Regions from separate parts of the Peribacillus sp. FSL R5-0717 genome, predicted to be linked through region 1. Evidence: riboswitches for the same ligand, from Rfam matches in the RefSeq annotation. Region 1 holds a riboswitch; the other holds the start of a gene.
The links. A riboswitch is a leader RNA that binds a small molecule or an ion and turns the genes downstream of it on or off. The one in region 1 is predicted to bind FMN.

Region 1 (12,592 bases):
AAAGGACTGATACCCTTGCTCCTGATTTGACCAATTCCAAAGCTGCATCCACACTTGAGTTTTTGCCACCGATGACTGCAACATCACAATTAAAGTAGGGATGGCCCTCCTTGAAGTAATGAAATACTTTAGGGAGCTGTTCGCCCGGTATGCACATATAGTTAGGATGGTCATAGTATCCGGTCGATATGATCACATGCAGAGCTGTATAGTCCCCTTTCGATGTCTTGACTAAAAACTTGCCATCTTCTCTTTTTTCCACTTTTTCCACTTTTTCGAATGTATTAACCCGCAATTCTTTCCTTTTGACTACCTCCCTATAATAGGCTAGCGCCTGATTGCGGACCGGTTTACGGTTTTCGATTATAAAAGCGACATCACCAATTTCCAGTTTTTCACTCGAACTGAAAAATGTTTGATGTGTCGGATAACGGTAAATGGAATCAACTACATTTCCTTTTTCAATGATCAGGGACTGTATTCCCACTTCTTTAAGAGCGATCGCAGCAGCCAATCCACACGGGCCCCCACCTATGATAATGACTTCTTCAACATTCATCTTTATTCTCCACTGCCTTTCCATCCACTATGTGATACGTTCGTCTAAAAAATAAAAACTCCTATCAATACATGATAGGAGTTTTTACAATTCATTTCAATGATAAAGCAATGAACATGATGTTAACTATATATTAAAACCGATTTGAATCCTTTTAGATCCAACCACGGAAGCGAGAAGCTTCAGCCATTTTTCTTACGCCGATCATATAAGCCGCTAGGCGCATATCAACGCGTCTTGATTGAGCAAGTTCATAAATGTTATTAAAAGATTTTATAAGGATTTTTTCCAGCTTTTCGTCCACTTCTTCTTCAGACCAGTAATACCCTTGATTATTTTGTACCCATTCGAAGTAAGAAACAGTTACACCGCCAGCAGAAGCAAGCACATCAGGAACAAGAAGGATTCCGCGATCCGTCAGGATTTGTGTCGCTTCAATTGTTGTAGGTCCGTTAGCTGCCTCGACAACGATCGATGCTTTGATATCCGCTGCATTTTCTTCAGTGATTTGGTTTTCGATTGCAGCCGGAACTAAAATATCACATTCCAATTCAAGCAGTTCTTTATTTGAAATTGTGCTTTTAAACAATTTCGTTACGGTTCCGAAACTATCTCTCCGATCGAGAAGATAATCGATATCCAATCCCTCCGGATCATGGAGTGCACCATATGCATCTGAAATACCAATGACTTTAGCACCTGCGTCATGCATGAACTTAGCTAAGAAACTACCTGCGTTACCAAAACCTTGAATGACGACCCGTGCCCCTTTAATATCGATGCCGCGTTTTTTGGCAGCTTCATTGATACAGATCGTTACACCTTTAGCAGTGGCTGATTCACGGCCATGAGAACCACCAAGCACTAGCGGCTTACCCGTAATGAATCCTGGCGAGTTGAATTCATCCATACGGCTGTATTCATCCATCATCCAAGCCATGATTTGGGAATTTGTAAATACATCAGGTGCCGGGATATCCTTAGTCGGCCCCACGATTTGGCTAATTGCACGAACGTAGCCCCGGCTCAGTCTTTCAAGCTCACGGAATGACATATTACGAGGATCACAAACAATACCGCCTTTACCCCCGCCGTATGGCAAATCTACGATGCCGCATTTCAAACTCATCCAAATGGATAATGCCTTCACTTCACGTTCCGTTACATTAGGGTGAAAACGGATACCGCCTTTTGTAGGCCCAACAGCATCGTTATGCTGCGCACGGTAACCCGTGAAAATTTTAACCGATCCATCATCCATGCGTACCGGTATCTTCACCGTCAATAAACGCAAAGGTTCCTTCAACAGCTCAAAAACTTCTTCCGGGTAACCCAGCTTATCCAAAGCTTTATGTATTACAGTTTGGGTTGACCTCAGTACGTCGTGTTTTTCTTCTTCATTTACATGGCTATTGCCTTTTGCCGATTCCATTAAAAGTACCTCCTAGAATATCTCATCCATATATAATATTATAATGTACAAATAGTCCTCTTCATGTGCTAGTATACACCTTCGTTACATTTATGCAAGAGTAAAAACGGGAAATTAAAAGTTGGAAATATTCTAAAAATGAAAACGTTATCATATCAACTGCTTTCTTACTCTTTTACCGTATATCTTGTTCGGCCGAAAGTTGACATAAAAAAAGGCAAACCACATTTTTTACCGTAATGCGGCTGCCTTGTCTTCTTTGTTTTACATCAGCTAAAATGTTTGAGCAAAACATGTATCGCTTCATTTTCGATGATACATGTTCCATATTCATTGATGCGGCTGAGTGTCAATGTAGATGCATGGCCATACTCAGCCGCTAGAGATATGACCGTGTCATATGTCGTGTCTTTAACATTTTCGATAAGTAAATAGTATCTACCCTCAAAATGATAAAGGGTACTTTTAAGCAAACCTTGAAAAGATAATCTATGAGATAATTGGACGATATCTTCAAAGTCATCGAAAACATAAAGAATATGGGGGAAATCATCAATTTTCACCTGTAAATCCAAAAATTCCTCTTCGTCTGCCAATAGTTCCTCTTCTTCCTTTGTCACAATGATTATCAACCCTTGTGCAGGCAAGGAGAAAATTTCGATTGCAATGGAGCCACTCATTTTAAAGCTGAGTTCTTCGCACGCTTCTTCGACCATATCCTGAAATAGCTTGTGGACCTTTAAGGAATTCCCTAAAATATCTTCTTTCGTTATGCCTCTATCAATTAAATCATCAAGGGTCAAAAAAATCTTGATTTTATTATTAGTTAATCGTTCCAGCTTCATAAAAAAATGCCCCCTGGTTACCATCTTCATACATCATATGAAGCCTTGGTCTTAGAGTGCATATCCATTATTTCTCCTAATACGGCCGTCACTAACCTTTCAGCCACTCCTCCCATTTCGATTGCGTGTCCCCCATTAAGACTCCGCTGAAGGCAGTTCGGTCTTCTTCAGAAATAAGGCTCAAAGCCGCACCGCCAAGACCCACCTTCAAATCCGGAAAATCCTTTATTAACGCTTCAACCAGCTTAAATGTTCCACCAAGATTCTCTTTCAGTGAACATGACATGAATAGGTAAGAGGGCTTAATGATGTTTAAAACGGTGAAAAGGTCCTTATCAGCAATGGATTCTCCTAAATAAATGGTTTCAAACCCTTTCCGCTTCAAAAAAATGGTGAAGATTAATAGTCCAAATTCATGTTTTTCACCGGGAGCGCAGACGGTAAGGGCTTTCGGAAGAAAACCATTAGTCGGAATAGTATGCATAACCGAACTGATCCTGGATTTTATTATGTTCGACGCAAAGTGTTCATGAGCGGAAGTAATTTCTCCCCTTTCCCACTTATCCCCAATCTGAACCATTATTGAACCGAGTACATCCACTATGGTTTGTTCGATTGTATACATACTGAATGCCCGGCTTATCAGCATATGGGCTTTATTTTCATTGAAATTCAATAGAGCTTCGATTAATTCATCCGATAACTTAATCGCTTGTTCATCCTTACGGTTCGTTTCAGGAACTCCAGGCGCTAGGGTGCCTGTACTTTCGAGAAGTGAAACGGCTTGGCTTATTGTAAAACCTTGCTTTGTTTTAGTAATGAGCCACTTAAGGATTTGCAGATGTTTTTCAGTATACAGCCGGTGCCCCGATTCATTCCTTACAGGTTCGATAAATTTATAGCGCCTTTCCCAAGCCCTAAGGGTTCCCGACTGAATGTCCAGCAGCTTTGAAACTGCCTTAATATTATATTTACCTTCTTGCATGGTTTTACAAGGCCTCCAATAACTGTACGATCATTTGATGAAATTATAGTGGATTTTTCAAGGTCTGTAAAATCCCGGTATACTCGCTTAAAAGCAGCCTAATAGTTTTTTTCCACAGCTTCGCCTATTACGGTGTCTGTCCCCCTTTTCAGGGTGAAGAGGTGCGTTTCAGGCTTAGCTTCAAGCCTTAAAGGCACTGCGCTTGTCCCATAGCCATTACTCGTCATATATATACAATCCCCCTCTTTTTTAACGCTTCCGATCTGATAGGGCCCGAATCCGAATAGGCGAATCTGCCCGCCATGGGTGTGACCTGACAGGACAAGACTAATATGGTGTTCCGGAGTCAACTGTTTCTTGACCAATGGATTATGGCTCACCAAAATCCGGAAATCTTCATTCCCGCAATCCGACAGGGCAAGGTCAAGCCTATCACGTTCTTCCGATATATCATCAATGCCCAGAAGAGCGATTTTGCTTCCATTCTGAGACTCAAAAGAAACAGCTGTATTATCAAGGATCTTCACCCCATGTTTCAAAAGAGTCGCATCCAGTTCATGGAAGTCTCCTTCATAATCATTATTACCCCAAACAAAATAAAGGGGACCAAGTTCTTTTAATTTCAATATATTTTTTTCCACACGTTCTAAAGGAACCCCGCTTTCCCTAATGTCACCGCCAATTATCACCAAATCTGCCTTGTCACGTGTTTCCTCAATCAATTTATCCGCAACGATACGCCGATGAAGATCGGATATAAAAAAAATCCGCACATCGCCAAAGCCTTCAGGAAAGTCTTTGAAATATAGGTCTTGAGAAATCACCCTATCTTGCATAGCCGTACGCCACATGTAAAAGATCATGGCAAATGACAGCAGGATGATGATTAAAAATAATACAGATAACCATAACATCATCGTTAAACCTTCTTTCCATCCTTATCCAAACGTACTTTCATATAACCATAAAACGGTATTACCCGCAATTAAATATGATTTAACGCGATCATCATTTATTTTCATGATATAAGTTAATATCATAATTCTTCTTCATCATTTCAAAAACCTTATGGCGATTTTTCCATTCATCCTCTTTTTCCCACAATTGCTTACTTTTATTAATGATTTCACAGCGTAGCAGTTGAAACTCCTTTTCAGCTTTATCTAGCTTTTTTTTAATTAAAACCATATATCCATATAGACCAATCGCTGCCGCCAAAAAAAGGAAATGGCTAAAATGGTCGACGAAAACACTAAACATACTGAAAAAGGAATAAGAATAAGGTACAACGATATAAAAATAAAGATAAATCATAAAAAGGACAGCAACAATCATGGTTGCCCATAAGCTTTGAAGGTGCTTCTTTTTAAGTGCCTCGAATTTTTTCTTCCGATCCACGACATTTTGCAGCATTTGTTTTGTTGCTTGATCCGTTTTCTCATCCAGTAAAATGATTGTCGACTCCATCGCATTTCCTCCTCTGCTCTTTCAAATCATGATATGAAAGAGTAGAGGAAAAAATGATAATGTACCTGTCACGATGGCCTTCATACTTAACCAAGTTGAACAATATTAAAAATACCCTGCCAATAAAGACAGGGTCAGACTGGAGACAAACTCGTTTTAGGTTTTTAAAATTTGAATGTTGATTTTCACTTCAGGCACTCGCTTTCCGCAGGCGGTCCGCCCTCGGCGCCATTGCGCCTGCGGGGTTCTCCCTTGGACACGCTTTCCCCGCAGGAGTCTCGAACACCCGCTCCAATCAACTTTGTTTTAACATTAAGGTAGAACTTCTTTTGCCTAAAGTCTTTTTTGTTTTGAAATAGAAGGATTTAAAAACTTAATTTTTTCTTAAGGTGCCAACATTATTTCTTGATCGGAATTTTCAAAACCTGACCCCTGGAAATTTCATTGCCATTAAGCCCATTCCACTCCCTGATCAGAGCAATCCCTTCCTGTGATTTGTAGTAATTCATGGAAATGCGAAATAATGTTTCTTCACCTTGAACAGTATGTAAAACAACTTTGTATTCCTCTTTATCCGATTTAGCGGCTTGTACATCTTTCTTTTCTGCTGCTGCTTTCTTTGCCTTTTCCTCAGCTTCTTGCTGTGCTTTGGCCTTTTCTTCAGCTTCTTGCTGTGCTTTGGCCTTTTCTTCAGCTTCTTGCTGTGCCTTGGCTTTTTCCATAGCTTCCTGCTGCACTTTGGCCTTAGCCTCAGCTTCTTCTTTTTCTTTCTCCGCTTCAGCCTTTGCCGACTCTTTTTCCTTTAAGTCCTCTGCCGTTGCTGTAGTTGGAATCGATTCTTTATCTTCCTCTTTTAAGACGACTTGGTCACTTTTAGTAACAGGTAAAGGCCTATCCTGAAAATATGTATAAAGGCTGTAAAATCCAATTGGAAGCAAAATGAAAAATAACGCTAATAATTGTATCATTGGTAGTTTAATCTTCACTTTACTTTTTTTCTTTTTATTCTGGTGGACTTTGCTCCGTTTGGGCAATGATGACTTAGCCTTCTGGCGTTCAATTCGCGAACGAAGTTCACCAGCCTGATCATTTTCTTTTTCATTCTTTTGCACCCGGCTCATTCAAGTCACCCCCTTTCTTGCTAAACCCTCTTTGCTTTTTGTTCCTGATTAAAATACCAAGGATAAAGTCAATCAAAAAGTGGGCCGTTATCGTCACGATGATATTATTAGTCATTTCAAATAGAAACCCGATAAAGAAGCTCAAAACCAAAACGTTTAAAAATAAAAACCAATTAAAAAGGTAACGATAATGAACAGCTGCAAAAATGAGGCTCGTAAGTAGCAAACCAAAATGTGTTTGCAACACTCCACGGAATAATACTTCTTCACTTATCGCTACAACCAAAGCTACGACAAATATCATCGGGTATGACAAATTACTGAAAATGCGTTCATTAATGCCGCCATCATCCTGATAGGAAGATGGTGTCACTTTCATAAGCAATATGTCAATTAACACGACAATGACTCCCGCAGGAACACCAATCAGCAAAATGTTCAGGTCATCAAAGATAAATAAGTCGAAAAAAGCAGAATGGTCCTTAAATAAAATAATACCTAAAAAGGTGGCTAACGTTAAGAGAATAATTTGTGTAAGAAACAAATTATATAGCAACTGTCTATCAGTAAGTTGTTTAATTAATTCAGCTTGCTTATTTTTCATTGCCATTTTCCTTCTTTAGTAAGATATAAGCCAATTCCTTTTTCCAAGTGGAAAAGGAATTGGCCGGATCCACCTTTACTTCCGGCCATACATCAGCCATTTTTTCGGCATCCATCCCACAGATATCACAGCAGATGGGGTTCGCTTCCCGATGCTTTTCACCAAAATAGTCCAGTATCCCTGAACGGCGACATTCCTGTGCATATATCCAGTGAAGGAATTTATGCAGCTTTTCCTGATTCCTGGTTTTCCTCTTTTGACAATACTCTTTCATCTCTGCCACTTGATCCTGATTATTGCCCATAATAAACTGGGTAAAAAAACGGAGCTGGATTTCGTTCAACGAAAAGGATTGCGACAGCTGCTCTTTTTCTGAGGGAGTCAAATTCGCCAGATTCTTTTGTGATTCATTAAGGAAAGAACATACACCATCGATTTGCGAATCCGTAGGCAACTGTTGCTCCATCAAATGAAGGGGAAGCCCTTCATCCCCTTCGCTATATAATAAGACAGCCACACTTTGTTTCCGGTCTCGCCCCGCCCTGCCAATCTCCTGAAGATATGCTTCCATCGTGGACGGGATATGATAATGGATAACATACCTGACATCCGATTTATTCACACCCATTCCAAAGGCACTTGTTGCGCATATGATTTTCAACTGGCCGGAAATGAATTGCTGCTGAATGAGCATCCTTTGTTCCTGCTCCATTCCACCGTGATAATAATTGACACTATCGATCCCGTTATCCTGTAAAAACCCAGCGACAGATTCCGCCACTTTTTTAGAGGAAAAATAAATAATTCCGCTTCCGGTAAATTTCCTGACAAGCTCCAGCACACGGCCTAGCTTCTCATCGTAGCTGAACATTCGCTCGATAATAATGGCAATATTTTCACGATCAACCGATGAAACCATTTCCTCGGCCTGCCCAATGTTAAGTTTAACAACGATGTCCCTCCGGACCTCATCGGTTGCAGTTGCCGTCAGGGCAAGCGTCAACGGATTATTCAGCTCACGCCTCACTTCTCCTAAATTCAAATAATCCGGACGGAAATCGTACCCCCATTGTGAAATGCAGTGTGCTTCGTCTATGACGAACAAACCTATTTCTATAGATTTCAAGGATTTTATCACACCATCGATGCTCAGCATTTCAGGAGATAAAAAGATAAATCGATAACTATGTAACCTATCGAAAGCTTTCCTTTTTTGATTAAGCGTCAAAAAAGAGTTAAGGGTCAATACACTTTTTTCGCCGCTCATCTTCAGCTGATCCGCTTGATCCTGCATTAAAGATAATAACGGGGAGACAATTATGACAGTCTTATTCACCAGATAAGCCGGCAGCTGATAACATAATGATTTACCTGACCCGGTTGGGAGCATCGCTAATGTATGACGGCCGGACATCAATGATTCAACCACTTCCTTTTGTCCAGGACGGAATTTATCAAAACCGAATTTTTCTTTGAGGACTCGTTCTATGTTCATCATCTCTCACCTATTTTCGCAAGTACAAGTCTTATTTGGAAAAAGCTTATTTGTTTATTATCGACCATCTGCTTGATAGCTTTAAGCTTTTTTGTACCAAGTTCCTTAATCGCTTCAGCAATTTCCCTCTCATCCTCGATTGTCACATAATCGGAAATCGGAAAATCCTTTTCCGATAAAACAATTTCTACGAGGTGATCTTCGATGGTGTTGACTTTCAATCTGCGGATTTCAGCTATTTCACCGAGGTTTTTCCCTTCCTGGATGTATCGTAAAGTAGTCTTTGTAGATTGTGTCAAATGAGGATTACCACCTCTTTTCCAATCATTGGTTAATGAGGATAAGAGAGGGTAATCACCACCCGTTTCCATTTCTGCAAGCATTTGATGCAATGAGTCAAGGAATGTATAGCGAACATACTCTTCTTCCGTATTTTTCCTTTTGGCAATCTGTTCAAACGTTAGACCAATCCTGTTTATCCCGGTCAATCTCAAAATGAAAATGTCTCGTTTCATATCACTTTGATTTTCTAAAAGGGATACCAGTTCATCATATAAATGTTGGGCAATCAACGCTCGATCCTGACGATTGGCATGTAAAAATTCCTTTACGAAGAATTGAATTTTGGGATTTCGTTGTATCGGATAAAAACGTCTTTCATTGTGGACAATATGGGATATGGTTTGAATGAGTAAATTTAACCTTCCCCAGAAAACAGGGGTGATATTATGATACTTCCAACCATTTAAATACTCCGGAAAAGGATTATTTTTAAAGTAATCGTCCAACATTCGTTCACCTTGCAAACTAATTTCATATGCATCTGGTTTATCCGTTAAATTAATTAAGTCATGCTTAAGTGAATGTTCAATGTTTTGATTTAATTGCTGACGGGTAAATCGAGGTATTGTCCCAAAAATATCCGTTAACCCGAATAAATGGGCATCTTGGATGGTTTGTGACGATTTCTTACCCTGCAGCATATGGTATATAGCATAAATGGAGCGCTCACCTTGAAATTTTTTTATCGCATATAGAATGATGGCCTGTAGATAATTATTCATGGGACTCACATCCTTGTTTCATTTAACCAATAAACCCATTGTAACAAAAATCTGCAAAAACCGCCGTTATTATTGATGAATACAACGGAAATTATGTGACTAAATGACGAAACATGGAAAGGACCAAATTAATTTTTTCGATGTATTTCGTTGACATTCAGCTACATGATAGTTATTATCAATACAATTTCTATTGAAAAGTTTGGCATTCGGTCTTACAATAAGAAAGAGATAATAATCTGAAATAAAAAGATTATCAGTTGTTAATCAACTTAGGAGGGGTTATATTCATGGCTAAATTTACTATTGTGGATAAAGAAACATGCATAGCTTGTGGAGCTTGCGGAGCAGCGGCACCGGATATATATGATTATGATGACGAAGGGATCGCATTTGTTACCCTTGACGATAACGAGGGTATCGTTGAAATTCCTGATGTACTTATAGACGACATGATGGATGCATTTGAAGGATGCCCAACGGATTCCATCAAAGTTGCTGACGAGGCATTTGACGGAGATGCACTAAAATTCGAATAAAGGTACAAGCCATTTTCAATCGAGAATGGCTTTTTCTTTTGGCCAATGCACATACCAAAAAACAGGCATAAAAAAAACAACCGGATATGGATATCCGGTTGTTTTTTCATATCTATCGTCAATGCCGTTAAGCATTTTTATATAATGTTTGCTTATTGATCCATGTCTGTAATTTAATGAACAGCAACATGAATACAGATGTGATGAGCACGCCTTTAATCACGTTGAAAGGCAAGATTGCCATCGTAACGAACTTTCTTGACTCGGGCGCCGACATGGCATCCCATCCCATAAAGAAGGTATAAGCCGGTAAAAAGACAAAATAGTTTAATACGCTCATGAATACTGCCATGGAAACTGTTCCCGCAAGTAAGGCGAACGTCATTCCTTTTTTTGAATTGATTTTCTGAAATACATAATAAGTCGGCAAGACAAACAGTATTCCGGCTATAAAGTTAGCGATATGCCCCACAGGCACAGCTGTCAGGGTCCCTGTCATGACTAAATCCAATAGGTTTTTAATGAACTCGACTAGAATTCCAGCCATCGGACCGAAAATCAATGCCGCCATCAGTGCTGGTATGTCGCTAAAATCAACATTGAGAAAAGGCGGGAATCCTGGAAACGGGAAATTTAAAAGCATCAATAAATACGAAATGCTTCCCATCATGGCAAGTGAGACCATTTTTTTCACTTTGTTCTTTTTCATAGTTCTCTCTCCTTCTTTTCCGATCTACCTGAAAAAGAGGTTAGGATTCCAAAATATGTTGATGTTCAATAAAAACCCTTTAATTCCAATGGAATTAAAGGGATAAATTAAAGGTTACATCAAACAAACGTTCAGCAAATAAATGTTGAAACGCACTAAGGAACCTCCATCTTCTCCCATCCAGACTATACTGTCGGCTTTGGAATCACACCAAATCCTGCCTTATAAGGCTCGCGGGCTTAGAAGTAGAAATTCCTTCATCACCGCCGGTGGGGAATTGCGCCCCGCCCCGAAGATAGACCTATAAAATTTTTTATACTTCCCATTATATCTGAAATACTTTTTTTTTGATAGCATTTTTTCTCATTTGATGCATGTAGGATGAATATCGATTGTCGCAGTGAACGACTTAAAACAAACAGCGGATTTACAATATGGCAATTCGAAAATTTTTCGCAAAAGGAGCGAAGCTATTTATATCGCCACCTTAAACGGATGATCAGTTGAAAATCATTTATTTAAGCGCTTTCATTCAGATATGCCAAATTGACATTATCAGCATTTCAATTGTAAAATTAACTGAAATTTAAGATAACTTTTTCCTTAGGAAGGTGTTTAGACGTGTATCGGATTTTAGTAGCAGACGCCATTAAACCAGAAGGACTCGGACCGCTTTCAGAGGCATCCAATATTCAGCTCATTCAGAAGACCGTAGAGGAAGCTGCAAACGAACTTGATCAGATCGATGCAATTCTTGTGAGAAGTGCAACAAAGGTTTCGGAAGATTTAATGAACCGTATGCCGCAGTTGAAAATTATAGCACGCGCTGGTGTCGGTGTTGATAACATAGACATCCCCGCAGCGACAAAACGCGGGATTGTCGTGGTTAATGCACCTGACGGCAACACCATTTCAACAGCTGAACATACATTCGCGATGATGGCTTCATTAATGCGCCACATTCCGCAAGCTTATGCTTCATTGAAAAATGGAGAGTGGAAACGTTCCTCCTATACGGGAACTGAACTTCGTGGAAAAACATTAGGCATAGTTGGCTTTGGGCGCATCGGAGGGGAAATTGCCAAACGTGCTAAAGTGTTTGGCATGGATGTCATTGTCTATGACCCGTTCCTGACTGTAGATCGTGCAAAGAAAATGTCCGTAACGGCCCTGCCCTTGGATGAATTGCTTCCTAAAGCAGACATCATTACTGTTCATACACCACTAACGAATGAAACTAGAGGATTAATTAATAAAGAAAAACTGATTACCTGTAAAAAAGGGGTTTATGTACTGAACTGCGCCCGTGGTGGAATTCTAGACGAAGATGATTTATATGAAATGTTAGTTCAAGGGCATGTTGCAGGGGCGGCACTGGACGTTTTCGTCGAAGAACCTCCACTTGGCCATAAACTGCTGGAACTGGACAGCGTCATTGCTACACCGCATCTAGGCGCTTCCACGAAAGAAGCCCAATTAAATGTCGCCGTACAGGTTGCCCAAGAAGTTTTGACCTATTTCGAAGGAAACCCGGTCTCAAGTTCAATCAACCTTCCAGCCATATCTAAAGAAGTGTTTGAAAAGGTACAGCCATTCCATCAACTTGTTCAGCAAATGGGATCAATTGCTTCCCAGTGCATGAATGAAGGAATTCAGGAAATCTCCGTTACATATGCAGGAGAATCTTTGGATTTCGATACCGCGATTCTTACAAAAAGTTTAATCTCCGGCTTTTTAAGATCAAGAGTCGATGCATCAGTCAATGAAGTGAA
Region 2 (12,592 bases), 2.7 Mb from region 1:
GTGACGGCGGTCAAACTATTTGAAATCATGGATGAGGTAGGATTGCCAAAAGGTGTTGCGAATCTTGTGTTAGGAGCGGGGCCAGTTGTCGGACAAGCCATTGCAGAGCATGAGGAAATCGATAAAGTAGCCTTTACAGGAGGCACGGCAACAGGACGTAAGATCATGGAGGCTTCGCTGGGTAACCTAAAGAAAGTCACATTGGAGCTCGGCGGCAAATCGCCTAATATCGTATTTGCGGATTCTGACTTTGAGACTGCAGTTGATTATGCTCTATACGGGATTTTCTGTAATCAAGGACAAGTGTGCTCAGCAGGCTCCCGTTTACTATTGGAAGAGTCCATTTACGATCAGTTCATTGCAAGTCTTACTGCGAAGGCGAAAAAAATCAAAGTAGGTTCAGGTTCTGATGAAAACAGCCAGATGGGACCTATCGTTTCAGAAGCCCATATGAACAAAATATTATCGTATATCCAAATCGGAAAAGAAGAAGGTGCCAAATTAATCGTTGGTGGAAATCGAATTAAAGAAGAAGGCATGGATAAAGGTTACTTTGTCGAACCTACTATTTTTGTTGATACGACACCGGATATGCGGATTGTGCAGGAAGAAATTTTTGGACCGGTGCTTGTCGTTCAAAAGTTCAAGGATGAAGCGGAAGCTCTTCGACTTGCCAATGATACGAAATATGGTTTAGCGGGAGCGGTGTTCACGAATGATATCTCAAAAGCGTACCGTGTCATTAAAAAAGTGCGTGCCGGCATCACGTGGATAAACTCATATCATCCGACTTATAACGAAGCTCCTTGGGGAGGGTTCAAGCAAAGTGGAAATGGACGCGAACTGGGAACTTTCGGTTACGAAGCTTACACTGAAGTGAAGCAAATCAATAATAACTTGGATATCCAGCCAACAGGCTGGTTTGATGCAGAGTAAATAGCTTGACGAAAAAAGGCTGTTCCTTGTGGAACAGCCTTTTTTCTATGGAATCGCAGATATAATCCGAGAATCGCAGATATAATCCGAGAATCGCAGATATAATCCGAGAATCGCAGATATAATCCGAGAATCGCAGATATAATCCGAGAATCGCAGATATATCATCCGAAAATCACAGATATAATTCTAGAACCGCAGTTATATAATCCGGAATCGGAGATAAAAATCTGAAAACGGAGATATAATCCGAGAATCGCAGATATAATCCGAAAATCACAGATATGTTAAAGATTGCTAAACATTTCTTTACTATTGTTGGACTTTTTCAAGATCAACCCGTCCTGAAAAGAAAACGGCGCCATTACCCATATCCGCGAGGCGATCTGGGGTAAGGGAATTGATGTGTTGCTTTGTTTCGGGCGTATTCTGCCACAAGCCTTGGCTGACAAGAACGCCTGGTAACACATTTTCACCGGGAGCAGCGGTAAGCAAGCATTCACCGCGACCGTTCCAGATTCTAACCATATCTCCGGCGGCTATCCCCATTGTTTTGGCATCAGCGGCATTCATGTGCAGTTTCGGTTCCTTTTCCATGGAGATATGTTTGGCATTATTAGAAAAGGTTGAATTCAAGAAATTGTGATTAGGTGCCGGAATGAATAAAAATGGCAGGTCGCTGTCTTTTATGATAGGCGTATATGTGGGCAATGGCTCGAATCCATCCCGCTTCATCCGTTCGGAATAAAGTTCGATTTTACCGCTTGGTGTCGGGAGTTTGCCTGGGAAAATCGGCTGCATTTTGGCTTTGACAAATTGATTCCTTGAAAGGGAGTCATAGGTGATGCCTTCCAAATGCGGGTTGTCGGGAAAATCCAGAGCCTGCCGTATCATATCTTCCTCTGAATCTCCAAATGCTTGTTCCCCAAATCCCATTCCAGCAGCCAACAGTTTGAACAATTCAACATTCGATTTCGATTCGCCATATTTTTCGACTACAGGTTTTTGTATTTGGACGTAATTATGCCAATATGAATTATAAAAATCCTCCGTTTCATAAGATGACGTGGCAGGAAGGACGAGGTCGGCAAACATGGCCGTTTCGGTTAAGAATAGATCATGTACCACTGTGAATAGATCTTCCTGCATTAGACCTTCCTGCACCTTATTTGCATTCGGAGCGACAAGTGCTGGGTTGGAGCCGTATACAAACATAGAGCGAATCGGGTTTTCTTTTTCCATAAGAGCTTGGCCGATTTGGTTCATATTAATGGTCCGGGTAGCTTTATTTCGCAATAAATCAGGACGTCTTAAGGCATTTATATTAAAGGCCAGATATCCTGAATTCCCTTTGATGGCTCCGCCGCCTTCCTCCATCCATTGGCCGGTAAGGGCAGGCAGGCAGGCAATGGTACGTACCGCCATGCCTCCATTGTCATGGTGCTGCAGGCCATTGCCTATCCGAACGAATGATGGGCTTGTGGTGCCATACATCCTGGCAAGTTCATATAAGTCATCAATGGGAACGCCAGTTATCGCGGAGACGGTCGCAGGGTCATATTGGCGGACATGTTCGCGCAATTCAGCAGCACCCACTGTGTATTCATCGAGAAAGGGCTGGTCGACTAGATTCTCGGCATAAAGAATATGCATTAATCCGAGGGCAAGTGCACTATCGGTGCCAGGCAGAATCGGAATGAACCAATCTGCCCACTTGCCAGTTTGGTTTTTATGAACGTCAATGACAACTACTTTGGCCCCGTTTTTTCGGGCTTGCTGGGCAAGCGTCACTTGGTGCATATTTGTGCTCACAGCGTTGATGCCCCACATGATGAATAGCTTCGTATGGATTGTTTCTTCTGGATCGATGCCGAATGAACCACCCATTGTATAGCTGTATCCGACTGAGCCTGCCGCATTACAGATGGAACGCTCGAGCATGCTTGCGCCGAGTTTGTGGAAAAAGCGGCGATCCATCCCCTCGGCGCTGAGGTTGCCCATGTTTCCGTAAAAGCTGTAAGGAAGTATGCTTTCCGGTCCGTGCATTTCGATCAAGTCTTTCCATTTGGAAGTGATTGTGTCAATGGCCTCTTCCCAGCTGATTGGAACGAAATTCCCTTTTCCTTTCGGACCGATGCGCTTTAAGGGCTGTTTTAAGCGATTGGGGTCATATAGGCGGGCAGTCATGTTGCGGACTTTGTTGCAAATATTCCCTTTTGTGACTGGATGATCAGGGTCTCCTTGAACTTTAATGATTTTCCCATCTTTTTTGTGCAGCAGTAAACCGCATTGATCAGGACAGTCGAGAGAACAAACAGAGGGAAAGACTCCATCTGGCTGATTGATATAGGATTGCATGGCGTATTCCTCCTAAATGATTTATTCTAATAAAACGAATTTTCTTACTTATATTGAAAGTGAAATCGTTGAAAGGTGCAAGAACTTCTTAACATATGTTTTTTTTTCTGATAAGCTTACAAGATGAAAATTAACCTATAAATAGGAGGATTCATTTTTGGAATATGGAATTATAATATCAATTGCAATATACATGGCAGGTATGCTTTTAATTGGTTATTTGGCCTATCGGAAAACGGCTAACTTAACCGATTACATGCTTGGCGGCCGGAACTTGGGGCCGGCTGTAACGGCATTGAGTGCAGGGGCTTCCGATATGAGTGGCTGGCTGTTGATGGGTCTTCCTGGTGCGATGTACATTAGTGGGTTGAGTGCTGGCTGGATTGTCATCGGCCTGTGTGCAGGCTCTTATTTAAACTGGTTATTTGTGGCACCAAGGCTTCGGACATATACGGAAATTGCCGGCAATTCGATTACGATTCCCGACTTTTTGGGAAATCGGTTTAAAGATGGCTCCCGCGTCTTAAAAGTGGTATCAGCATCGGTCATTTTAATTTTCTTCACCTTTTATACCTCTTCAGGCATGGTGGCAGGCGGTGAGCTTTTCCGTACGGCTTTCAATTTAGATTACCGGTGGGGTATCTGGCTGACGGCAAGCGTTGTTATTCTTTATACATTATTTGGCGGATTCCTGGCTGTCAGCTGGACGGACTTCGTACAAGGTACAATCATGTTCATTGCCTTAATTCTAGTACCAGTTGTCACGATTGTAAATATTGGGGGCTGGGATCCTACCTTCAATGAAATAAAATCGATTAACCCGAATTTATTGCATGTTTTTGAGGGAACATCAACCATTGGCATCATATCTCTTCTGGCATGGGGGCTTGGTTATTTCGGGCAGCCTCATATAATCGTCCGCTTCATGGCGGTCTCATCTGTTAAAGAATTGAAAAGTGCACGGCGAATCGGCATGGGATGGATGATTTTTGCTATTGTAGGAGCGATGTTCACCGGATTGGTGGGGATAGCATATTTTAACCTGACAAATAGTCCTTTAGGGGATAGGAATGCTGAGTCCGTCTTCATCATATTAGCTAAAGAACTGTTTCCATCTTTAATTACTGGCTTCTTGTTGGCTGCGATTTTAGCAGCGGTCATGAGTACGATTGCATCACAGCTGTTAGTATCGGCAAGTGCTCTGACAGATGATTTCTATAAGCAGTTCATTCGGCCGAACGCATCTGATAAGGAATTAGTGCTGGTAGGTCGGTTTGGCGTATTGGCGATATCTGCCATTGCCCTATTATTGGCTTTTAATCCAAGCGGTACAATCCTTAAATTGGTTGGTTATGCATGGGCTGGTTTTGGAGCGGCATTCGGTCCTGTCATTTTGTTAAGCCTGTACTGGAAACGGATGACGAAATGGGGAGCCTTGGCGGGAATGATTGTCGGTACGGCAACCGTGATCGTCTGGGATATGATCGATAGGTTTGCTGAAATATACGAAATCATTCCTGGTTTCATCGCTGGTTCAATAGCGGTGGTCGTTTTCAGCTTACTATCGGCCAAGCCTACAAAAGATATCGAAGAAGAATTCAATCAAGCCATTAAAGACCTCTCTTGATTTATTGAAAATCCAGTAGTAATGCTGCTGGATTTTTTAACGATATAAAACAATGATTACTATATATATGTTACAATATCGATAGAGTCCTTATGTTGAAAACATGAGGGCTTTTTTTGAGTGATTTGGGAATAATAAACCAAAAAACAATACAAAGGAAAAAATATGAACCAATCTCATAAAATTGCATGTAAAGTGGCTTTTATATATATATTCATTGGGGTCTTATGGATTATCATTACGGATTATATCTCTATGACGCAGGCAAGGTCAGATGTTCGGATATATGCAATGTTTCAACATTCCAAAGGGTGGATGTTCATATTCATAACCGGACTTTTCCTGTACTTCATAATCAGGTATTGGACGGGGAAAATGCTGAGGTCCCAACAGGAATTCATTCTGAAGGATGAACAGTATCGGTCGCTGTTCAAGCATAACCCGGATTGTGTCCTTGAGCTGAATCTCGAAGGAAATGTCGTTTCGATAAACCCGGAAGCAGAAAAACTGTTAGGTCATCATAGTGACAATTTGAAAGGCAAGAATGCGAATCATCTCATCAACTGGAATGAAAGTGATAAAGTAGCTGAATTCTTTCTACAGTCCCTTCAAGGGGAGGCTGTAAAATTCGAAACGACCATTCAGAATAGCAGTGATGAACAACGGATAATCCGTGTAACTTTTTTACCGATCATCGTCCACTCGGAAATGCTTGGAGTATATGCTATCGTAAGGGATATCACCGAATTGCGGCGCGAAGAGGAATTGATGATCATGTCTGAAAAGCTATCTGTTATCGGACATCTGGCTGCAGCCGTCGCACATGAGATAAGGAATCCGCTGACATCTTTAAAAGGATTCGTACAGTTAATGGATATGACCCAGGAAGTGAACCCGCTGCATTCTGATATCATGTTGAAGGAAATTGACCGAATTAATATTATCTCAAGTGAACTTTTGGTTCTCGGGAAGAAACAGGATGTCGCATTCTGTAGGACCGATCTTGCCGACAGTTTACAACAGGTATTCACGTTGATGAAAGCAGAAACGAATTTGAATAATATCGAAATGGGGCTAAGGATTAAAACCGCCGAACCGATTTATATTATGGCTGATTCAATTGAACTTAAACAGTTGGTAATCAATATCGTCAAGAATAGCATTGAAGCGATCGAAGATAATGGGGAAATTGATATATCGCTGCAAATCATCGATGGACATGCTGTAGTCAGCGTGAGTGACAATGGCATGGGAATGGGACCCGAGCGCCTTGAACGGATTGGTGAGCCTTTTTACTCGACGAAGGAAAAAGGTTCAGGGATCGGGCTTGCAATTTGCCGGAAAATCGTTCATCGCCTTCAGGGGGAAATGGATTTTGAAAGTGAGATAAACAAAGGGACGACGGTTACAATTCGTATTCCGTTGGCTACTGGACAAGAATAAATGGTACTATGAAAGATAGGAAAAGTTTTATATTAAAGGAGAACGATATGAGCGAATTACCTGCATTAATAAACGATAGAAAACCATATATACAAGAAGCCTGGAAAAAGTCCGGATTCGGACAACTTACCCCGATACAAACGAAAGCGATTCCCGTGATTGTCGAGGGAAAGGATATCATGGCCGAATCACCGACAGGTACAGGAAAAACATTGGCATATTTACTGCCATTGCTGGAAAAGATTGATCCTGAAAAAAAATCGCCCCAAGCTTTGATTCTGGCATCATCACGAGAACTGGTCATGCAGATCAATGAAGAAATTCGCATTTGGTCAGAGGGAAGCGGCATAATGGGTGCAGCATTCATCGGCGGTGCTAATGTGAAAAGGCAGTTGGACAAACTGAAGAAGCGTCCACAAGTGATTGCTGGAACACCGGGGCGGATTTACGAATTGATTGCCCAAAAGAAACTGAAGATGCATGAAGTTAAGACGATAGTACTTGATGAAGGTGACCAATTGATCATTCCAGAGCATATGGGAACGATCAATAATATTATCAAAACAACACTAAAGGATCGGCAAATCATGGTGTTTTCAGCAACCCTGCCAGAGGAAACGGAAAAAGCGGCCAGGGGATTCATGAATGAACCCGAAATGATTAAGGTCGATAAAAATGAAAAAATGGAATCCAAGGTGGACCATCTATACTTTGTGGTTGAGAGACGGGAAAAGTCCAAGATTCTCGAGAAAATCACAAGACTTAAAGATGTGAAGGCACTTGCCTTCCTGAATGATATTGCGGAGCTTAGCGTCTTACATGAAAAGCTGAGTTATAAAGGTATTGAAATGGGCGTGCTTCACGGTGAATCCAATAAAGTCGACAGGGAGAAAGCACTGCGCAAGCTTCGTTCCGGAAAATCCCCGATGCTGATAGCAACGGATGTAGCGGCAAGGGGGCTCGATATTAAAGGCCTTACTGCGGTCGTTCATATTGATATGGCTGACAATATCGAACAATATATCCATAGATCCGGGAGAACTGGGCGTGCAGGTGCAGATGGCACGGTCATTTCAATCGTAACGGAAAGAGAAGAGCGAGAGTTGAAAAAAATGGCTCGTGAACTGGAGTTACCATTAACGAGAGTAACCTTCTATGGTGGAAACATCGTAGTCGATGAATGATTCGTAAAAAAGGGACGGCCATGGCGGCTGTCCCTTTTTTTGGAATTCACGTTAGAAAAAATTAAAAGAGGTGCTCAATTTGCAGGATCGAACTGAACAGAATGAAGCTTATTTTTACTAAATTCAGGGTTCATTTATGGGTGATAATCATGAATGAAAACGCTTCCTTTATATGGGTTTTTGACATATGATAGCAATAGACATAGGTTAGGAGGAGACGGTATGACAAGAAAGTATAAACAATTTGAAACGGCAGTCATCCATGAAGGATATGACTCGAAGAAGCATTTGGGAAGCTTGGCAACACCTTTATTCCAAACCTCAACATTCACTTTCGAAAATGCCGAGCAAGGGGAGAGGCGTTTTGCCGGTATCGAAGATGGATATATTTATTCTCGCCTTGGAAATCCAACAGTACAGGTGCTTGAGGAAAAGATTGCCGCACTGGAAGGCGGGGAAGCTGGCCTTGCTTTCGGTTCAGGCATGGCTGCCGTTTCAGCAGTACTTTTTGCGTTAACTAAAACAGATGATCACATCCTCTGCTCACAGGGGGTATATGGTTGTACATTTGGCCTTCTGCAGCTAATGAAAAATAAATACCGGATCACTCATGATTTTTGTGAAATGGATACTGAAGAACAGGTTAGGAAAATGATCCGGCCGGAAACGACCTGCATCTATGTAGAAACCCCGATCAATCCGACGATGAAAATGATTGACTTACAGATGGTGGTGAAAGTTGCGAAGGAATATAATGTGACGGTCGTAGTCGATAATACGTTTTCGACGCCATACCTACAGAGACCGCTTGAGTATGGCTGTGATATCGCCCTTCATAGCGCTACGAAATATCTTTGCGGGCATGGGGATGTCGTTGCGGGACTTGTCGTCGGTAAGAAGGAATTCATGAATCAGGTAGCAGGGACTACACAAAAGGATATCGGTGGAATCATTTCACCTTTCGATGCCTGGTTACTATTGCGGGGGTTAAAGACCTTGCCCGTCAGGATGGACCGTCATTCGGCCAATGCAATGGAAATCTTTCATGAACTTAAGAAACATCCAAAGGTGAAAAAGGTATATTATCCAGGTGATGAAGCTTCCCCGGATCATTATATCATGCAAAAACAGATGAAACATGGCGGCGGCCTTATCTCTTTCGAATTGCATGGCACAAAACAGGATGCGCAGGAATTCCTCAATAAATTGAATCTAATTAAAATTGCCGTAAGTCTTGGGGATGCCGAAACATTGATCCAGCATCCCGCTACCATGACGCACTCTGCCGTTCCTGAAGCTTCAAGGGAACAAATGGGCATCAGTGACCAGCTGGTCCGTCTCTCTGTTGGTCTAGAAGCTTGGCAGGATGTATGGCAAGATCTTCAGCAAGCATTTTAGGCTACCATATTCCTTCTACTTTTTATGAAAATGGTTATGGATATGATAAAAGTGATGGCAGCGAGGATATAAGAAATGTCCGTGATTACAGGATAGGCGGAGCTATATCGTATCCCGATGCCTATGAACGCCCAAACGAATACGAGAGGATAGCACCAATCCCGGTTTTTACCTGCGAAGACAAAAGCCAGGATTGTTGCTGCAATCAGCAGGACGATCGTCCAGGTTGATTCGGAAACCCCAAAACCGTCCCATCTGATATAGGTTAGGTAATAAGAAATGTCAGCTATAGTTGCGACACTTACCCAGCCTGTATAAACGGAGAATGGAAATAGGTCAAAAGTAGTGTGTCCCACTTTTTTTATGCTTGTATAAATGACCATTAAAGTAACCAACAAAGCAATGATGATGAATACGGATAACAAAAAGTGCTCATAGTGCCAAGCCAAAAGCCAAGCGCCATTCAAGACACAGCTTAAAGCGAACCAAGGGAAGGATGCCTTATAAGCAGGGCTGTTTTGATGTTTACTTAAAAACTGCCTGAATACCCAGATGGCGAGCAGGAAATAGATTAAGCCCCATATGGAAAATACATATCCGGCAGGAGTGAAAACGACATGAAGTTTATCGGAAATCTCTCCTGATGTCTGGCCGTTCAATGGCAGGAAATTGGCTAAAAAATTCATCGTGACGACGAACAGATAGAAAATCAGGTTGATGATGGAAATAAGCATGGTCTTCCTCCTTATATGAAGTGTGATTCTCTAATCCTATTCCACATATTTAGCCTGCCTAACCTTTTTGGAGCACATCGGGGTTAATGAGGGACCATTTTTATAAAAAAGTAGGAAGTTCCTGTAACAATTGAACCATTTAAGGTTAGAAATTTTACATCTTCACTTTATGGTGATAAAATATTCAAAGATTCATATTATTTTAGTCCTTCGGGGTCGGGTGAAAATCCCAACCGGCGGTGATGAAGAAATTCTAAGCCCGCGAGCCTGTTAAAAGGCAGGATTTGGTGAGATTCCAAAGCCGACAGTACAGTCTGGATGGGAGAAGGACGTGTGGAACCCAAGTGTATACGTACGCCTAATTTTTCGAAAATGAAAATATTAGGCTTTTTAGGTATACAATTTTTTTCACTCATTTCTCCTGCTAACCCCTTAGGCCATCCTAAGGGGTTTTTTATATTTTATAAAAGGGGGAAAAACATGTTTACGGGAATCATTGAGGATATCGGTACCGTACATTCCTTGAAAAAAGGAAAAAGCAGTATGGAGTTATCGATTCGTTCTGAAAAAATCCTTGAAGATGTGCATCTGGGGGATAGTATTTCAGTCAACGGGGTCTGCTTAACGGTAACGTCCTTCACGAAAAGTTTATTTACGGTCGACGTGATGCCGGAAACGGTCAAAGCTTCCTCGATCCGGACGTTAAAATTGGGATCACCTGTTAATCTCGAACGAGCCATGAGTGCACAGGGAAGATTTGGCGGTCATTTTGTTTCAGGTCATATCGACGGAACCGGAACGATCATAAAAAAAGAACGGAAAGAAAATGCCGTATATTATGTAATCCAACTGGAAGAAGGGCTTAGTGCCTTTTGCATTCCAAAAGGTTCCGTGGCCATTGATGGAACAAGCTTGACGATATTTGGGATCGAAAGGAACCTTTTGACGGTATCATTGATTCCATTGACTCATCAGGACACCATATTGGGACAAAAAGCGGCTGGCGATATCGTTAACATCGAAAACGACATGATTGGGAAATATATAATACATCAAATGAAAAATGGTAATCCAAAACCAGGACTGAATTTAGAGTTTTTGGCAGAGCATGGATTCTAATAAAAGGGCGGTGTAATGATGTTCCATACAATAGAAGAAGCAATAGAAGATTTGAAGGCTGGCAAGGTAGTAATCGTGTCCGATGATGAAGATCGTGAAAATGAAGGGGATTTTGTAGTGTTGGCCGAAAAGGCGACACCGGAAGCGATTAATTTCATGGCGACTCATGGACGTGGTTTGATTTGTACGACCATCACTGAACAACTTGCAGCAAAATTGAAACTGCATCCTATGGTAGGCGAAAATACCGATCATCATGGCACTGCTTTTACGGTAAGTGTCGATCATAAAAGCACCTCTACAGGAATCAGTGCTTTTGAACGGTCCTTGACCATCCTTGAGCTTCTTAATGAAGATTCGGTCGCTGAAGATTTCCAAAGGCCAGGTCACACTTTTCCGATAGTCGCTAAAGAAGGCGGCGTATTAAGAAGGGCAGGACATACGGAGGCATCGGTGGACTTGGCGAAGTTATGCGGTGCCGCTCCAGCCGGTGTAATTTGTGAGATCATGAATGAAGATGGATCGATGGCCCGCGTATCCGATTTAGAAGTCATCGCTGATAAATTCAACCTGAAGTTCATTACGATAGCCGATTTGATTCGGTATCTTCAACATAATGATCCAATCGGGAAACAGGAACTTGAACTGAACATCCCGAAAGCTTGAAGGATTTTTAGGAATGAAATCTTAACATGAAAAAAATTATTGTTTTTAAAAATTAGGAGGAATTGGACATGGGGAAAACTATTGAAGCACAATTAATCGGATCAGGATTGAAAGTAGGAATCGTGGTAGGAAGATTTAATGAGTTTATCACAAGCAAGCTTTTAGGAGGGGCAATGGATGGCCTTAAGCGTCATGGCGTTGATGAGAATGACGTTGACATCGCGTGGGTCCCGGGTGCTTTTGAACTTCCGTTAATTGCTAAGAAACTTGTGAATACAGGTAAATATGATGCGGTAATCGGTCTTGGAACGGTAATCAGGGGTGCTACTTCACATTATGATTATGTCTGCAATGAAGCAGCTAAAGGCATGGCTTCCGTTTCTTTGGAAACAGGTGTACCGGTTATCTTCGGTTTGCTGACAACTGAGAATATTGAACAAGCCATTGAACGTGCTGGAACAAAATCAGGTAATAAAGGCTATGAAGCGGCCGTTAGTGCAATTGAAATGGCCAACCTTGGAAAATTGATTGAACAGTGATTTCACATAAGGAAGCCGCGGGGAATAACATTCCTGCGGCTTTTTTTTGATGTGCCGGATCGTGGTCTGATTGAGTCAACTTTCTTCAACCATCTGGCAATTCTTTAAAGTTCGTAAAGTTAGCCATTGATCGATTAGCTAATGCTGCTCTTCGACACTCACCGAAACTCCTTCACTGGAAATACCCCGATTTCAAAGTAATGTGTTTTTTCATTATTTATTATTATAAATCATGGGGAATAAGGAATGATTAGGTAATTCATCGAAAAAAAAACGAACAAAAGCGTCACGTAATGGAAGCATGATAAAATATGCAGATATGATTATGCTACAATTGTAAAGATTGCAATTGAAATTCATGTCTTTAGGGAAAAGTAAATTTATTAGTTATTAGGAGGGGTTTGTGTGTACCATCTCTTTACACATAATGATTTGGATGGAGTCGGGTGCGGCATTGTAGCAAAGCTGGCATTCGGAGATGAAGTAGTGGTTAGTTATAATTCAATTGGTCGCCTTAATCAGAATGTAGGTGCATTTCTTGAGCAGGCCAAGATTGAAGATACATTGATCGTTACTGATCTATCGGTT

Region 2: it holds a riboswitch for FMN, as region 1 does, so the genes downstream of both, ribE (riboflavin synthase) here and NYE65_RS02595 (ECF transporter S component) in region 1, are expected to answer to the same signal.

Annotation. Positions count from the first base shown of each region.
Region 1 covers NZ_JBBOOF010000001.1:524,621-537,212, forward strand. The annotation lists gene NYE65_RS02540 (YpdA family putative bacillithiol disulfide reductase) at 1-559, opposite strand, end outside; gene NYE65_RS02545 (Glu/Leu/Phe/Val family dehydrogenase) at 714-1,991, opposite strand; gene NYE65_RS02550 (genetic competence negative regulator) at 2,261-2,836, opposite strand; gene NYE65_RS02555 (MerR family transcriptional regulator) at 2,928-3,821, opposite strand; gene NYE65_RS02560 (metallophosphoesterase) at 3,920-4,735, opposite strand; gene NYE65_RS02565 (YpbF family protein) at 4,830-5,288, opposite strand; gene NYE65_RS02570 (LysM peptidoglycan-binding domain-containing protein) at 5,687-6,409, opposite strand; gene NYE65_RS02575 (CPBP family intramembrane glutamic endopeptidase) at 6,387-7,013, opposite strand; gene NYE65_RS02580 (RecQ family ATP-dependent DNA helicase) at 7,003-8,508, opposite strand; gene NYE65_RS02585 (helix-turn-helix domain-containing protein) at 8,508-9,572, opposite strand; gene NYE65_RS02590 (ferredoxin) at 9,863-10,111, shown strand; gene NYE65_RS02595 (ECF transporter S component) at 10,239-10,820, opposite strand; FMN riboswitch at 10,985-11,121, opposite strand; gene serA (phosphoglycerate dehydrogenase) at 11,442-12,592, shown strand, end outside.
Region 2 covers NZ_JBBOOF010000001.1:3,211,013-3,223,604, forward strand. The annotation lists gene NYE65_RS15590 (aldehyde dehydrogenase family protein) at 1-936, shown strand, start outside; gene NYE65_RS15595 (molybdopterin oxidoreductase family protein) at 1,249-3,294, opposite strand; gene putP (sodium/proline symporter PutP) at 3,452-4,921, shown strand; gene NYE65_RS15605 (ATP-binding protein) at 5,297-6,364, shown strand; gene NYE65_RS15610 (DEAD/DEAH box helicase) at 6,412-7,548, shown strand; gene megL (methionine gamma-lyase) at 7,771-8,946, shown strand; gene NYE65_RS15620 (TspO/MBR family protein) at 8,943-9,680, opposite strand; FMN riboswitch at 9,883-10,014, shown strand; gene ribE (riboflavin synthase) at 10,161-10,799, shown strand; partial or broken gene ribB (3,4-dihydroxy-2-butanone-4-phosphate synthase) at 10,818-11,456, shown strand; gene ribH (6,7-dimethyl-8-ribityllumazine synthase) at 11,534-12,004, shown strand; gene NYE65_RS15640 (DHH family phosphoesterase) at 12,410-12,592, shown strand, end outside.